Regions from separate parts of the Bradyrhizobium sp. ORS 111 genome, predicted to be linked through region 1. Evidence: predicted binding sites of a transcription regulator. Region 1 holds the regulator's gene; the other holds the start of a gene.
What was found. Region 1 encodes HrcA, which represses chaperone genes, less so after heat shock. Its sites were predicted from a motif close to GTTAGCACTCNCNNNNNGNGAGTGCTAAC; they were not measured.
Positions count from the first base shown of each region.

Region 2: a site for HrcA is predicted at 4,832-4,860, ahead of groES (co-chaperone GroES). Genes of this name have one in related genera too.

Region 1 covers NZ_CP120701.1:179,647-187,111, forward strand. Annotated here, with positions in the region: gene grpE (nucleotide exchange factor GrpE) at 1-437, opposite strand, end outside; gene hrcA (heat-inducible transcriptional repressor HrcA) at 540-1,628, opposite strand; gene rph (ribonuclease PH) at 1,798-2,511, shown strand; gene rdgB (RdgB/HAM1 family non-canonical purine NTP pyrophosphatase) at 2,523-3,158, shown strand; gene hemW (radical SAM family heme chaperone HemW) at 3,145-4,302, shown strand; gene P6U30_RS00845 (penicillin-binding protein activator) at 4,510-5,709, opposite strand; gene rsmI (16S rRNA (cytidine(1402)-2'-O)-methyltransferase) at 5,930-6,883, shown strand; gene P6U30_RS00855 (YraN family protein) at 6,870-7,253, shown strand; gene gshB (glutathione synthase) at 7,284-7,465, shown strand, end outside.
Region 2 covers NZ_CP120701.1:1,352,211-1,359,675, reverse strand. Annotated here, with positions in the region: gene P6U30_RS06295 (Lar family restriction alleviation protein) at 1-176, opposite strand, end outside; gene P6U30_RS06290 (hypothetical protein) at 711-1,229, opposite strand; gene P6U30_RS06285 (Hsp20 family protein) at 1,322-1,771, opposite strand; gene groL (chaperonin GroEL) at 2,730-4,355, opposite strand; gene groES (co-chaperone GroES) at 4,403-4,717, opposite strand; gene rpoH (RNA polymerase sigma factor RpoH) at 5,727-6,737, opposite strand.

The DNA.
Region 1 (7,465 bases):
TTCGGATCGAATTTCTCCCCGATCGGATCGAATTTCTTCACGCCGTTCTTTTCCAGCGCGCTGAGCAGCGAGCGCTCGGTCAATTCGACGCCTTCGATCAGCGCTTTCAGGCCGGGATCGGCGGCTTCCTTGGCCTCGGCCGGAACGGCGTCGAGCGCGCGCTGCAGATTGTCGGCGATCTCGAGCACATCGCGGGCAAAGCCGGTAATGCCGTAGGTCTTGGCATCGGCGACCTCGCGGCGGGTGCGCTGACGGAGGTTCTCCATCTCCGCCAACGTGCGCAGCGTCTTGTCGCGCGCCTCCACCAGTTCCTTGGCCAGGGCCTCGGCCGACCCGACCTCGGGATCATCAGGCATGACGTAGGGCTTGGAGACCACAGGCTCACCCGTCGGCGCCGGATTGTCGGTATTGTCATTCGTCCGGTTCGGATCGGTCATGGCTTGCCTTCTCGAAAACTCGCGTCGGTTCAAATCTTGGGGATTGGTCAGGCGGGATATCGTGCTTTGGCGGCGAAAATCAAGCGGTCCCTCCGGCTTCGGTCAGCCGCCGAGGATCTTGCTCACGATGCGCGCGGCGTAATCGACCGTCGGGATCACCCTGGCATAATTCAGCCGCGTCGGTCCGATCACGCCGAGAACGCCGACAACCCGGCCCTGGGCATCGCTGTAAGGCGCCATGATGGTTGAGGAACCCGACAACGAGAACAGCTTGTTCTCCGAACCGATGAAGATCCGCACCCCCTCTCCGCGTTCGGCGCGGCCGAGCAAATCAATCACGCCGCGCTTGGTCTCGAGGTCGTCGAACAACGACTTGATGCGCTCGAGATCGTCGAGCGCATGCAGATTCTCGAGCAAATTGGCATGGCCGCGCACGATGAGCTGCCGATCCTCGTGCTCGCCGCCGGACCAGCTCGCGATTCCGGCCGCGACGACCTTCTGGGTGAGCTGGTCCAGTTCGGCCCGGCTCTGCGTCAACGCGGTCTCGAGCTCGAGGCGCGCTTCGGCCAGTGTGCGGCCCCGAATCCGTGCATTGAGGAAATTGCTCGCTTCGGTCAGCGCCGAAGAGGGAACACCTGGCGGCAGCGCCAGAACGCGATTTTCGACCTGACCGTCTTCGCCGACCAGCACGACCAACGCCTTCTCCGGCTCCAGCCGGACGAATTCGATGTGCTTCAGCCGCGCATTCGATTTCGGCGTCAGCACCACCGCCGCGGCGCGGGTCAGGCCCGACAGCCGCATCAGTGCTTCCTCGAGCGCAGCCTCGACCGTTTGCGCGCGACCGACCGAGGCAAGCTGGGTTCGGATCGACTGGCGCTCGTCCTCGGTGAGATCGCCGACCTGCATCAAGGCGTCGACAAAAAAGCGCAGACCGAGCTCGGTCGGCAGCCGGCCGGCGGAGGTATGCGGGGCATAGATCAGGCCAAGCTGCTCGAGGTCCGACATCACGTTGCGGACCGACGCCGGCGACAGCGGCAAGGCGATCAGGCGCGAGATGTTGCGCGAGCCGACCGGCTCGCCGGTCGCCAGATAGCTCTCGACGATTTGACGAAAAATGTCGCGCGAACGCTCGTTGAGCTGAGCCAGCCCCGCATGCGGTGCGATCAAGCCTATCGGATCGTGATGAGCCACACTCCAGTCCCTCACATTACCCCTAATTTGTCGATCCAGGAGGCCGGTGACAAGCATGCATTCGGCCCCAACAACCAGGCACCCACCGGGGGCCGAAAACCCTTGCCGCTGCCCGTTCCCCCTCCTACAAGCACGGCCAGCCACTTCTCTCGGATTTTTGGAGGACTTCATGCGGCCAAGCCGCCGTGCGCCCGATGAACTGCGTCCCGTGTCGCTGGAACGCGGCGTCGTCAAATACGCCGAGGGTTCCTGCATGGTGAAGTTCGGCGACACCCATGTGCTGGTGACGGCGACGCTGGAGGAACGGCTGCCACCCTGGCTGAAGGGTCAGGGCCGCGGCTGGGTCACGGCCGAATATGGCATGCTGCCGCGCGCCACCCTGGAGCGCACCCGACGCGAGGCCTCCGCCGGCAAGCAAGGCGGCCGCACGGTTGAAATCCAGCGGCTGATCGGCCGCTCGCTGCGCGCAGCCATCGATCTCGAAGCATTGGGCGAGCGCCAGATCACCGTCGATTGCGACGTGATCCAGGCCGATGGCGGCACCCGCACGGCCTCGATCACCGGCGCCTGGGTCGCGCTGGCCGACTGCATCAACTGGATGAAGACCCGCAACATGCTGAAGACCAACGTGCTGCGCGACAATGTGGCGGCGATCTCCTGCGGCATCTACCAGGGCACACCGGTGCTCGATCTCGATTATGCCGAGGATTCCGAAGCCGAGACCGACGCCAATTTCGTCATGACCGGCGATGGCCGCATCATCGAGGTGCAGGGCACGGCCGAGAAGACGCCGTTCTCGCAGGACGAATTCCTGGCGCTGATGGCACTGGCGCGCAAAGGTGTCGCGCGTCTGGTCGACTTGCAAAAGATCGCGGTGGCGTAGTCAGATTGGTTATGCATCGCCGAATCACCGGAAGGCTCGTGATCGCCACCCACAATCCCGGCAAGCTTGCCGAGATGCGGGAGCTGCTGGCACCGTACGGTGTCGAAGCGGTATCCGCCGGTGAGCTCGGCCTCGCCGAGCCCGAAGAGACCGGCGACAATTTTCGCGCCAATGCGGCGATCAAGGCGATCGCGGCGGCCAAGGCGACGGGATTGCCAGCCTTTGCGGATGACTCCGGACTCGTGGTCGACGCGTTGGACGGGGCGCCGGGCATCTATTCGGCGCGCTGGGCCGGCGAGGGCAAGGACTTCATGGCGGCGATGACGCGGATCGAGCGCCTGCTGCAGGAGCGCGGCGCTACCACGCCGGATCGCCGAAGTGCACATTTCGTTTCCGCGCTGTGCGTGGCGTGGCCGGACGATCATCTCGATGAGGTCGAGGCCCGCGTCGATGGAACCTTGGTCTGGCCGCCGCGCGGCACGGCCGGCTTCGGCTACGATCCGGCCTTCCTGCCTGACGGCCACGCGCGGACATTTGGCGAGATGACCAGCATCGAGAAACATGGCCTGCCGCCGCTCGGCCTTGGCCTGTCGCATCGCGCGCGCGCCTTCGTGAAGCTCGCGGAGATCTGCCTTGAGCCGCACTGAACGAGCAGCCTTCGGCGTCTACGTGCACTGGCCGTTCTGCCTGTCGAAATGCCCGTATTGCGATTTCAACAGCCATGTGCGGCATGCGCCGGTCGACGAAGAGCGCTTCGTGCGCGCCTTTGCTCGCGAGATCGAGACGACGGCGGCGCGCGTTCCGGGCCGCGAGGTCTCCTCGATCTTCCTCGGCGGCGGCACGCCCTCGTTGATGCAGCCGCAAACCGTCGGGGCGGTGCTCGATGCGATCGGCAAGCACTGGTCGGTGGCGCGCGATGTCGAGGTCACGCTCGAGGCCAATCCGACCAGCGTGGAGGCGACGCGCTTTCGCGGCTATCGCGCAGCCGGCGTCAACCGCGTCTCGCTCGGCGTGCAGGCGCTCGACGACGCATCGCTGAAGGCGCTGGGGCGCCTGCATACCGCGCGCGAGGCGCTCGATGCGGTGGCGATCGCGCGCTCAGCGTTCGATCGTTACTCCTTCGACCTGATCTATGCCCGGCCCGAGCAGACGCCGCGGACGTGGGCGAGCGAATTGAAGCAGGCGATCTCGGAGGCGGCCGAGCATTTGTCGCTCTATCAGCTCACGATCGAGGAAGGCACGCCGTTCTTCGGGTTGCATGCCGCCGGAAAGCTGCAGACGCCCGATGAAGCGACCGCACGCGTGCTCTACGACGTGACGCAGGAGGTCTGCGCGCGCGAGGGCTTGCCCGCCTACGAAATCTCCAATCACGCCCGTCCAGGCGCGGAGTGCAAGCATAACCTCGTCTATTGGCGCGGTGAGGAATATGCCGGCATCGGCCCCGGCGCACATGGCCGACTCGACATCGATGGTGTCAGGCACGCGACCGCCACGGAGCGACGCCCCGAGGCATGGCTGCTGAATGTCGAGGAGCGCGGTCACGGCGTCGTCACCGACGATAGCCTCAACAGCGAGGAGCGCGCCGACGAGTTTCTGCTGATGGGGCTGCGGCTCGCCGAGGGCATCGATCCCGAACGCTATGCGGCGCTGTCAGGTCGCCAGCTCGACCCGCACCGCATCGCCGTGCTGCGCGAGGAGGGCGCCATCGCCGTCGATGGCGACGGTCGGCTGCGGGTGACGAAGTCGGGCTTCCCGGTGCTCGACGCGGTCGTTGCGGATTTGGCGGCTTAGGCGCACGCTGCCGAAATATCGAAAACAACCCCATGCAAAGGAGCTGGCGGGTGCCGGCGCTTGACCCGTCGGGCAAATCAGGGATGGCCCGTGCCTGACGAGAATTAGAGCGTTTTCGAGCGAAGTGGATACCGGTTCGCGTGAAGAAAACGCGTCAAAACAAGAATCTAGAGCTTCGGTTCTGATTCAATCAGAACCGAAATTGCTCTAGGCGCCGAAGCTCTTTGGTGAGCCGGCGACGGCTGTGCTGCCACCCGATGCCACCTTCATGACGGCAAGGCCGCGTTCGTTGGTTCCGTCGGAGCGGAAACGGAACAGGCCGTCAATGCCGGCAAAGCCGGAAGGGTTGGTCAGCGTTTCCGGTGCAAAGCGCTGCGCACCCTGCGTACGTGCCAGCGCCGCGACCAGCGCGACGGCATCGTAGGCGAGCGTCGCGGTGCGCACCGGCTCGCCGCCGAACTTAGTGCGGTAGCGACCCGCGAAGCCGCGGAAGCCGGCCGGATCGGGCGCCGCATAGAGGCCGCCTTGCAAGACAGGGCTCGCGAACACACGCGGATTGTCCCATAGCCCCGTACCAAGGAGCTGGATGTTGTGCAGATTGGCGCCGGCCGCGGTCAGCGCATCGGCGGTGGCGACGACCGAATCGCCGTCGTCGGCAAGCAGGAGTGCATCGGCCTGACCAAGTGTCTGCGCCACATTCCGCGCCGGCGTCGCGCGATCGGCGCCGTATTTCTCGAACACGACGAGGCGGCCGTTCTTGCGACTGACCGCCTGCTTGAAGGCGGCCTCGACCACATTACCGTAGGCGTTATCAGGGACCATCGCTGCAAAGGAGCGCTTTCCGATACCGGACGCATAGTCGACGATGCGATTGATATCGGACTCCGGCAGGAAGCTCAGGAGATAGACGCCGCGGCCGGCGACGCTCGAGTCGGTCGAGAACGCGATCACGGAGATTCCGCGTTGCCGCGTCAGTTGCGCCGCGGCCGGCACTGAGCCCGCGAACAGCGGCCCGAGAATGATCTCGGCTCCCTCGGACAGCGCCTGCTGGGTTCCCTGCGCCGCGCCCTGTGCGCTGCCGCCATCGTCCTTGATCAGGAGCTGAATGTTCGGATTCTGAAACTCCGCCAGCGCCATCTCGGCGGCATTCCGCATCGACTGCGCGGCGACGCCCGCATTCCCCGTCGCCGACAGCGGCAGGACCAGCCCGACCTTGACCTGCCCCGTTCCGATCGCTTGCGGCTGTTGCGGCGGTCCTGAAGGCCCGGCCTCCGGGGTGGAGAATTGATTGAGCGTTTGCTGGATGCCCGAGCAGGCCGCCAGCAGGGGCGCACCCACGATAAGGCCAAGCGCGGTCCGCCGGGTCGCGCCCGACGGCGGTGACTTGCGGTGATGCGGGCGTACCATCGTCTCTCTTCTCTTGACCGACCGTGATCGGCCAGGATCTCCATCCAGCCCTGATCAGGCCGGTGGATTCAGGCATATTGTCGGCGAATAGTTAACCAAAACAAAAGGATTATGGCCGTGCCGGATGCTTGCCGGCAGGCTCCGGTTTCTCGGTTCGGCTGCGCTCAGCCACGCCGCTACTGGTGTAGCGCAAGCACGGCCGTCCCTCTAGATTGTCATTATGCGCACAAAAGCCAGTTCCTTGTACGGCCCCGAGGCCACCGCTGGTTCTTCGACCAGGACCTTTTCCGTCGGTGGCCAGATACTGGCGGCCCCCAAGGCGGCGCCAGGGCTGCATCTGGTGGCGACCCCGATCGGCAATCTCGCCGATATCACCCTGCGCGCGCTGGAAACGCTGGCCGGTGTCGACCTGATCGCCTGCGAGGACACCAGGATCACGCGCCGCCTGACCGAGCGTTACGCGATCGGCGCCGAACTGCAACCCTATCACGAGCACAACGCTGCGCAGGCACGACCGAGGATGCTGGCGCAATTGGCGCAAGGTGCCTCGATCGCACTGGTTTCGGATGCCGGCACCCCCTTGATATCAGATCCTGGCTTCAAGCTGGTGCGCGAGGTCTGCGCCGCCGGGCATCGGGTGATCGCAGTCCCCGGACCGTCGTCGGTGCTGACGGCATTGTCGGTCGCGGCGCTGCCGACCGACCGGTTTTTCTTTGAAGGATTCCTTCCGGCCAAAGAGCATGCTCGCCGAGCGCGGCTCGGCGAGCTCGCTAGGATCGATTCGACCCTGGTGATGTTCGAATCCGGCAATCGCGTGCAGGAGAGCTTGCGCGATCTCGCCGCGGTCATGCCCGGGCGCGATGCTGCGATCTGCCGCGAGCTGACCAAGCTGCACGAGCAGGTCACGCGCGCGCCGCTCGCCGAGCTCGCGGCGGCCGCGGATACGCTGGAAACGCGCGGCGAGTTCGTGCTGGTGGTCGGACCGCTGCCTGACGATGCCGGGGTGATGGATCAGGACGCGCTGGATGAGCTGTTGCGCGCCCAGCTCGCGCGCGGCAGCGTCAAGGATGCGGTTGCTCATGCCGTCGAACTTTCGGGCCGGCCGCGCCGCGAGGTCTATGCCCGCGCGCTCGAGCTCGCGAAGGACAGCAGGGACGGCGATGGCGAAGACTGAAGGCGCTTCCCCCGAACGCGTCGTGGCATTCCGCACCGGCATCTCCGCCGAAAGCCGCGCCGCCGCCTATCTGATGGCCAAGGGTTATCGCATCCTCGCCAAGCGCTTCCGGACCCCCTACGGCGAAATCGATCTGGTGGCACGCCGGCGCAGCCTGTTGGCCTTTGTTGAGGTCAAGGCCCGTCCCAGCCTCGACGAGGCCGCCTATGCGGTGACGCCGCGCCAGCAGCAGCGCATCATCAATGCTGCCCAGGCCTGGCTGATGGCGCATCCCGAACATGCCGAATTTGATCTCAGATTCGATGCCGTGCTGATTGCGCCGAAGAGCCTGCCGCGCCATCTGTTAGCGGCATTCGACGCAAGCCCTTAATGTGACCTCCAGACTCGCGGGATCAGCCCTATGAAATTGAACGTCGCCGTCCAGATGGATCCTATCGCGCGCATCAACGTCCGCGGCGATTCGACCTTTGCGCTGCTGCTCGAAGCGCAGAAGCGCGGCCACGGCATCTCTTATTACACGCCGGACAAGCTGTCGCTGCGCGGCGACGAGCTGGTGGCGCCGGTGCAGCTTCTCACTGTACG
Region 2 (7,465 bases), 1.2 Mb from region 1:
GTCGGCGCGGTAGGGCCGAACGCCGCGCAATTGTTGCAGGCAACGAACTTCGTCTCGAGGTCACTGCTGATCCAAAGATTCGATGAGGCGCAGAAAGGGCATGGTTGCAACGTCCCGGAACTGACGAAACCGGGGGTTCGATCGGAAACAGGCTTTTCTCCGGGTTTTCCTGCCATCACTAGGCTGGTTCTAGTTCGCAGCCACGGCGCCGTCGGCGCTGGCTATGCTTGGCTGATCATCGGGCCGGCATCGGAAGCCGCAATACAATCTCTAACGGCTTCCCAGGTTTGATGATTAATCTGGTACACTATTCCATCGTATTAGCGGCTTCGCTGCAGGCCGGTCATTTGCTCGCTTCGCACGCTGTATCCACTAGTTCGAGGAACGCTTGAAAGCCGGGTCAACCAGAGCTCTCCCAAACGCGAGAACCATCGCCGCCGCTTCATGCTCTCCGCGATCGTCCAGGACGTGATAGAGCAATTCCATTCTATCTCGGAAGGCGGCCAAAAGCGATGGATCCCGCTCGCACAGAACTCCTGCAATACAGAGAGCGAGGGCTTCGGTCCCCATCTTAACCTGAGCCAAGGAGGCGGAAGTCATCGCGTCCTCCCGGCTTGATTTGCGGTTCTGCGCTTCGCTCCACTAACATCGCTCACGAGAGAAGTCCTTTCTCTCTTCATCGCAGCTGCCAAAGTAGAGCTTAACAATGCTCAACCTCGCAATTCTTCAGCGAGCCGTCGCTCTATGAAGTTGCGTTCGAGGTCCGTCAGCTGCGTGTTTAGGAGTTTGCGGTATCGCCTCACATTTGTCTCGCGCGTCCACCGCGAATGCTTCTGTGTGCGTGAGGCTTGCATTGACCGATACCGTCTCGTCGTCGCTTGCTGACCGATCGAACGCTGCGCCTGGTCGAGAGCAATGCAATCGAGCTTGCTGAAACGAGGCTGCCGCATCGCCAATCCCCCGCGTGGCGGCGGGTTATCTTCACCATCCAGCTGCTTCAGCGCCGCCAGAATATCGTCCAGCCGCAACCTGTGCGGAATGCCGGGGACTTCGCGCAAGGCCGGATAGGATTCGACAACGTACATATCGGACGCCCACGACGACAGGATCACTCGTTTCTCATCCGTCGAGAGTTTGGGATCGTTCAAGACATCGTGGGGTGAATTGTAGTGCGATACCGGGTGGAAGAAGGGCTCAACATTCTTGATGGTACGATTGACCTGGCTCATCCTTTGTCTCCTTTCTACTCCTTTCGTCGAGAGACGGGTTGATATGAGTCTGGGGACAAAGGCGGCAACAATGACATCGCCGCCTTCGAGGCTTAGGCCGCCTTCTGCGTGATTTGCGCGCTAGAAGCGCCACCACCGATCGCGATGCGCCGGGGTTTCATGGCCTCCGGAATTTCGCGGACAAGTTCGATCCGAAGCAGGCCCTTGTCGAGCGCCGCATTCTTCACCTGGACGTAGTCTGCAAGGTTGAACTGCCGCTTGAATGGGCGAGCTGAGATGCCCTGGTAGAGATATTCGTGCTGGTCCTTATCGCCCTTGCGGCCTTCCACCGTCAGCACGTTCTGCTCGGCGGTCACCGTGATCTCATCCGAACTGAAACCAGCCAGTGCCAGTGAGATCTGATACCGATCTTCGCCAAGTCGCTCGATGTTATAGGGCGGGTAGTTGTCCTCGGTCCGATGCTGGGTTTCGTCGAGGAGATCGAAAAGACGGTCGAAGCCGATGGTCGAGCGCCACAAGGGAGCAAAATCGTAAGTCCTCATAGCCAGGTCCTCGTAAGAGCAAGACGGTACGAAGAAGCGCAAGACATGTTGCAAGACACCTGTCTGGCGCCCTGTTCAGTCTGCCGGACCCAGAGCTGGCGACCGGCACCGCCGCAGGCGGCAAAAATCGAAATAGAAGAGTCGAAGTCGATTTCAAGAGCCTCCGCAAAACATTTTGTCAGGATCTTCTCTCGGTTAATTTTGGATTGCTCGCGAAGCTACGCCTTGCAGACAGACTTCAGCCTCGGTGAGGAGGCGCGTCAGCCGCCGATGGTCTTCGGTGGGCAGTTTTGGACCTTCAAGCCGCTCCGCAATGGGAAAGGGACCCGCCGTTCGCTTTCGATCACGAAGCTTCGAATGGGATCGTCCACAGTCCGGACAGGTCAACCAGGCGGAGACGGCCGCATTTCGCAGCCCGCATTGCGCCACCAACAGGATCGGTCAGCTGAAGTTCGGCGAGGCTTTTGCCCGATTCTGGGGAGTTTGCAGGACACCCCACGGCGTAACGCTCGGGGACACGAGCGTATCGATCCTCATCGTCGGCGTGAAGCGCTCCATTTCATCCAGGGTGTCGCGTCGAGATAACGGATCGGTGGCAGCGTCAGGGTGCCGCCGGGTTTCGTAGCTGCCTGTTGCGGTGAACTCTCCATTCCCCATGCGGCCAGCGAGGGTAGCGTTAGGACCGACGCCAGCAACGCTGTCATGAGATTTCGGAAGATGCGATTTGTGTGCTTCCCCGCACGAGCGGAGTCAATGGTGTGATCTCTGATCATCTCATCCTCCTATCGTTCGAAATCATGCGATGGTTGCGAAGCTCGAGGCCAGCATGAACCAGTTCAGAGCAGCCCGGCTTCGATCTGCATGCTCATTGTGGTCTCAGTTCCCCTTGTGTGTTGGTCGGCTCCTTGTGCAGCACTTGAGGGAGCACCCGGCCGTCAGGCGGCCGGGCGCAGTCTTGTCAGAAGTCCATCGGCGGCGCGGCCGAAGTGTGAGCGTCCGGCTTCTTGGGTTTGTCGGCGACCAGCGCTTCCGTGGTGATCAGCAGAGACGCGACCGAGGCGGCGTCCTGCAAGGCAGTACGAACGACTTTCGCAGGATCGATCACACCAGCCTTCACCAGGTCCTGGTATTCGCCGGTTGCAGCGTTGAAGCCCCAGTTGTAACTGCCATTCTCAAGGAGCTTACCAACTATCAGTGAGCCGTCTTCGCCAGCGTTCTGGACAATCTGCCGCGCAGGAACCGGGATAGCGCGGCGTACGATGTCGACGCCTGCCTTCTGATCGGCATTGGCAGTCTTGACCCCATCAAGCGCCTTAAGCGCGCGGAGTAGCGCGACGCCGCCGCCGGGAAGGATTCCCTCCTCCACTGCTGCGCGCGTGGCGTGGAGCGCATCGTCAACCCGATCCTTCTTCTCCTTGACCTCGACCTCGGTGGCGCCGCCGACGCGGATCACCGCAACGCCGCCGGCGAGTTTTGCGAGTCGCTCCTGCAATTTCTCGCGATCATAGTCCGACGTCGTTTCTTCGATCTGCGCCTTGACCTGGGCGACGCGGGCTTCGATGTCCTTCTTGGCACCAGCCCCGTTGACGATCGTGGTGTTCTCCTTGTCGATCACCACCTTCTTGGCGCGGCCGAGCATATTCAAGGTTACATTTTCGAGCTTGATGCCGAGGTCCTCCGCAATCGCCGTGCCGCCAGTGAGAATGGCGATGTCCTCGAGCATGGCCTTGCGCCGGTCCCCAAAGCCCGGCGCCTTCACGGCAGCGACCTTCAGTCCTCCGCGCAGCCGGTTGACGACAAGCGTTGCCAAGGCTTCGCCTTCGACGTCCTCTGCGACGATCAGGAGCGGCTTGCCCGTCTGCACCACCGCCTCCAGCAGCGGAAGCATAGTCTGCAGTCCGGACAGCTTCTTCTCGTGGATCAGAATGTAGGGATCCTCGAGCTCGACGCGCATCTTTTCGGCGTTGGTCACGAAGTATGGCGAGACATAGCCGCGGTCGAACTGCATGCCTTCGACGACCTCGAGCTCAGTGTTGAGGCTCTTGGCTTCCTCGACCGTGATGACGCCCTCGTTGCCGACTTTCTGCATGGCGTCAGCGAGGAAACGGCCGATTTCGGTGTCGCCGTTCGCGGAGATCGTCCCGACCTGCGCAATCTCGTCATTGGAAGTGACTTTCTTGGCGTGCGCTTTCAGGTCGCCGACGATCGCCTCAACCGCAAGATCGATGCCGCGCTTGAGATCCATCGGATTCATGCCGGCCGCGACCGACTTTGTGCCTTCCTTGACGATCGCCTGCGCCAGGACGGTCGCGGTGGTAGTGCCGTCGCCAGCGAGATCGTTGGTCTTGGACGCGACCTCGCGCACCATCTGGGCGCCCATATTCTCGAACTTGTCCTCCAGCTCGATTTCCTTGGCAACGGTGACGCCGTCCTTGGTGATGCGCGGCGCGCCGAATGATTTCTCGATCACCACGTTGCGTCCCTTGGGACCGAGCGTGACTTTCACCGCATTGGCCAGTGTGTCCACTCCCCGCAGCATGCGCTCGCGGGCCTCGGTCGAAAATTTTACGTCCTTGGCAGCCATGTTCTAAATCTCCTTTCTGTTCGATGACTGTCAGCTTCCCGGCGGCGTCAGGCCGCCTTCTTCAACTTGCCTGTGTGCTCGACGATGCCGAGCAAATCGCTCTCCTTCATGATCAGCAGATCCTGGCCGTCAATTTTCACCTCGGTCCCCGACCATTTGCCGAACAGAACCCGATCCCCAGCCCTCACATCGAGCGGGACCAGTTGGCCTTGCTCATTCCGCGCGCCAGGGCCGGCGGCAATAATCTCGCCTTCTTGCGGCTTCTCTTTTGCGGTGTCGGGAATGATGATGCCGCCGGCGGTCTTCTCCTCGGCATCGATGCGACGCACGAGCACACGGTCGTGCAACGGACGGAAATGCATGAACATCCTCCTTAATAGTCTAGCGATGTCATTTGACCGGTGCCGATAACGAGCTCCCGGCGAAAGTTCCACCTAGGGAAGAGGGACTTGGTTTCAAGACCCGGAACAAAAAATTTTGGCACTCTCATCCAATGACTGCCGGACGGACTTGAGGGCGGGCCCTAGCCACCCAGTTAAGCGGACGCGCATCCATATAATTCATTGTAATATAATGAGAAAATAATATCGCGGTCGCTACTGCGATCACATCGCCGGGCGGCGGCAACGTCGGGATTGGCTTCGCCGTGCCCCATCAACATGCCAAAGAAAGCCATGATCAGCTGATTGCGACGGGCCGCGTTGAGCGGGCCCAACAGGCATGGCGCCAAAGATGCCCCAGCCGCCGGTCACCTCGAAGGACGAGAATCAAGGAGATCAGCTCAGGCTCTTCAGCCGAGCGTGCGGGCCTCGCCCAAAGGCGACATCATCGTGAAGGCCAACGACCTCCTGATCCGGAGCGCGACGCAGGTGCGGAATCTGATTGGGCCTACGCCGGTTGACCAACAGGTGCATCTGCTCTCGTTGAGCAAGCCTACGGACGCGAAAGCGTGACGGTTGAGGTGCTTCCGCTAGTGGAGAAAAAGTCTAGGTTAGAACACCCAAAATCTGCATCGGCTGCTCATGCAGCCGGTGCAGATTTCATCAGTTTAGCTTTGCTTCGTCTCAAGCACGCACCTGGTGCAGATTTCATCGGTTTAGCTTTACTTCGTCTCAAGCACCGCGGCTTCCGCTTGCGCTTGCATGACGGCGTGCCTTAACAGCTCCCCACCATGCGCGCTTTTGGCGGCCTGCCGCCGAGAGATCCGATGCCGATGTATGCGGCGCATTTCGATCTGACTTCAACGACGAGCAGGTCGCGTAGGCGGTAAGGGCTGTCTGTCCTCCAACGGTGATGCCCACGAGCTTTTTCCGTCTCTAGCCAATGAGCGCTGCGCAGCAATGAACGGCAGTGGTTGCCACGATCAGGATGTTAGCGAGCATGATGCCCAAGATCGCTTCCGTGAACATGATGGTGACCTCCCACGACAATGTCGATAGAGCCACGCCTTTTTTTGCCGCTGGAATCCACTGTTTCAGAGGAGGCTGTTTTGGCCGAGACCGCCGCGACATGAGAAGAGCTCGCGACCCGGGCGCGCACTGCGTTCCTCACTCGCTGAAACGCACGTTGCTCGATCTGCCGGATTCGTTCGCGCGAAATACGAAACTGCCGCGCCAGTTCGTCCAGCGTCTTCGGCTCGTCCGCGAGCATCCGAGCTTCGAGGATTTCTCGTTCGCGCCCCGACAATAGCTCAAGTGCCTCCGAGAGAGCCGCCTCTCGTCGCCCGTAGTCATCCATGTCCATCAGCTGGCGTTCGGGATCAGGTGAAGGATCGACCAGCCGGTCTTGCCAGTCCTCCGTGGTCTCCTCATCGCTGATGGGAACGTTAAGTGAGATATCGCCGCGGAGCCGCCGATCCATCTCGACCACCTCCGGGGGAGTAACCTTCAGTTGCGCCGCGACGTAGCTTATCTGATCGACGCCCAAATCCGTTTCCTGAAAGGCGGATAGTCTGCTCCTGAGCGTGCGAAGATTGAAGAATAGTTTCTTTTGGGCAGCTGTGGTCCCCATCTTCACGAGCGACCACGACCTCAAAACGTATTCCTGGACCGATGCCTTGATCCACCACATCGCATAGGTGGCCAGCCGAAAGCCCCTCTCCGGCTCAAAGCGCTTAACGGCCTGCATCAAACCAAGATTGGCTTCCGAAATGAGGTCGGCGATTGGCAGGCCGTATCGGCGATACCCCATCGCAACCTTGGCTGCCAGCCGAAGATGACTCGTGACAAGACGGTATGCAGCCTCGCGGTCGCCGTGCTCACGCCAACGCCTTGCGTAGCTGACCTCTTCGGATGCGGTGAGAAGTGGGAATTTCCGAACCTCGACAAGATAGCGGGAAAGCCCTCCCTCGGAGAGGGATGGCAGTGCCGTGATGGTCGCCATGGCGGTCGCTCCTTCCTTCACTCACGTGCGCGAAAGCTTACCGAGAGATGGTCGCCGCCCTGGCAACCTTGCTAGCGAGAGACCTCAGCCTGCTCCGCAATTGCGGAACCTGCTTCAGGTAGACTCTCGCAAAGCATCGCGCGGAAAAGCGGAGACGACTCGACCGCTGGTCGAGTGAATTCATGAGATGATCGAACCTCCGGCTGAATCGCCGGACAAAGGCGGAAATACGTCCCATAGCCAAATCCTTCAAGAGCAAGTTGGGTTGGTACGAGAGAATGCCTTCCTGCATCGATGGACCCCTTCAGGCGTCCGATGGCAAAAAGGCGATCACAGAACTCCAGTTCAGCAAAATTGTTCCGACCGTGTGTCCACCGAAATCAGTATCGAAGCAGGCCGAACGAGGGGTCCATCGCGGCTAAGGCTTGTCGGCACTCTGGATCGCGAATGAACGCACGTCTGCCTTTCGATCGAATGCGTGCTGCAGGGCGGGCGTCCACCAAGTCATCGACGGGATTGAGCTCGGCGCTTCCGCAACGCGGGCAGCGCCCTGTCTCGGGGATTTCGAGTAGCGCACCGCATGCCGGCCTCTCAAGTAAGGCAGCTCGCGCTGGACCTCCGGTGATCCATCATCTGCCGGCTGCAGGCGGTCGCGCCGTCCGCGATTCAGTGCGCGGCAAGAAGATGGGTTTGCGTGCGACGACAGGAAAACCTCTTGAAAAACAGCA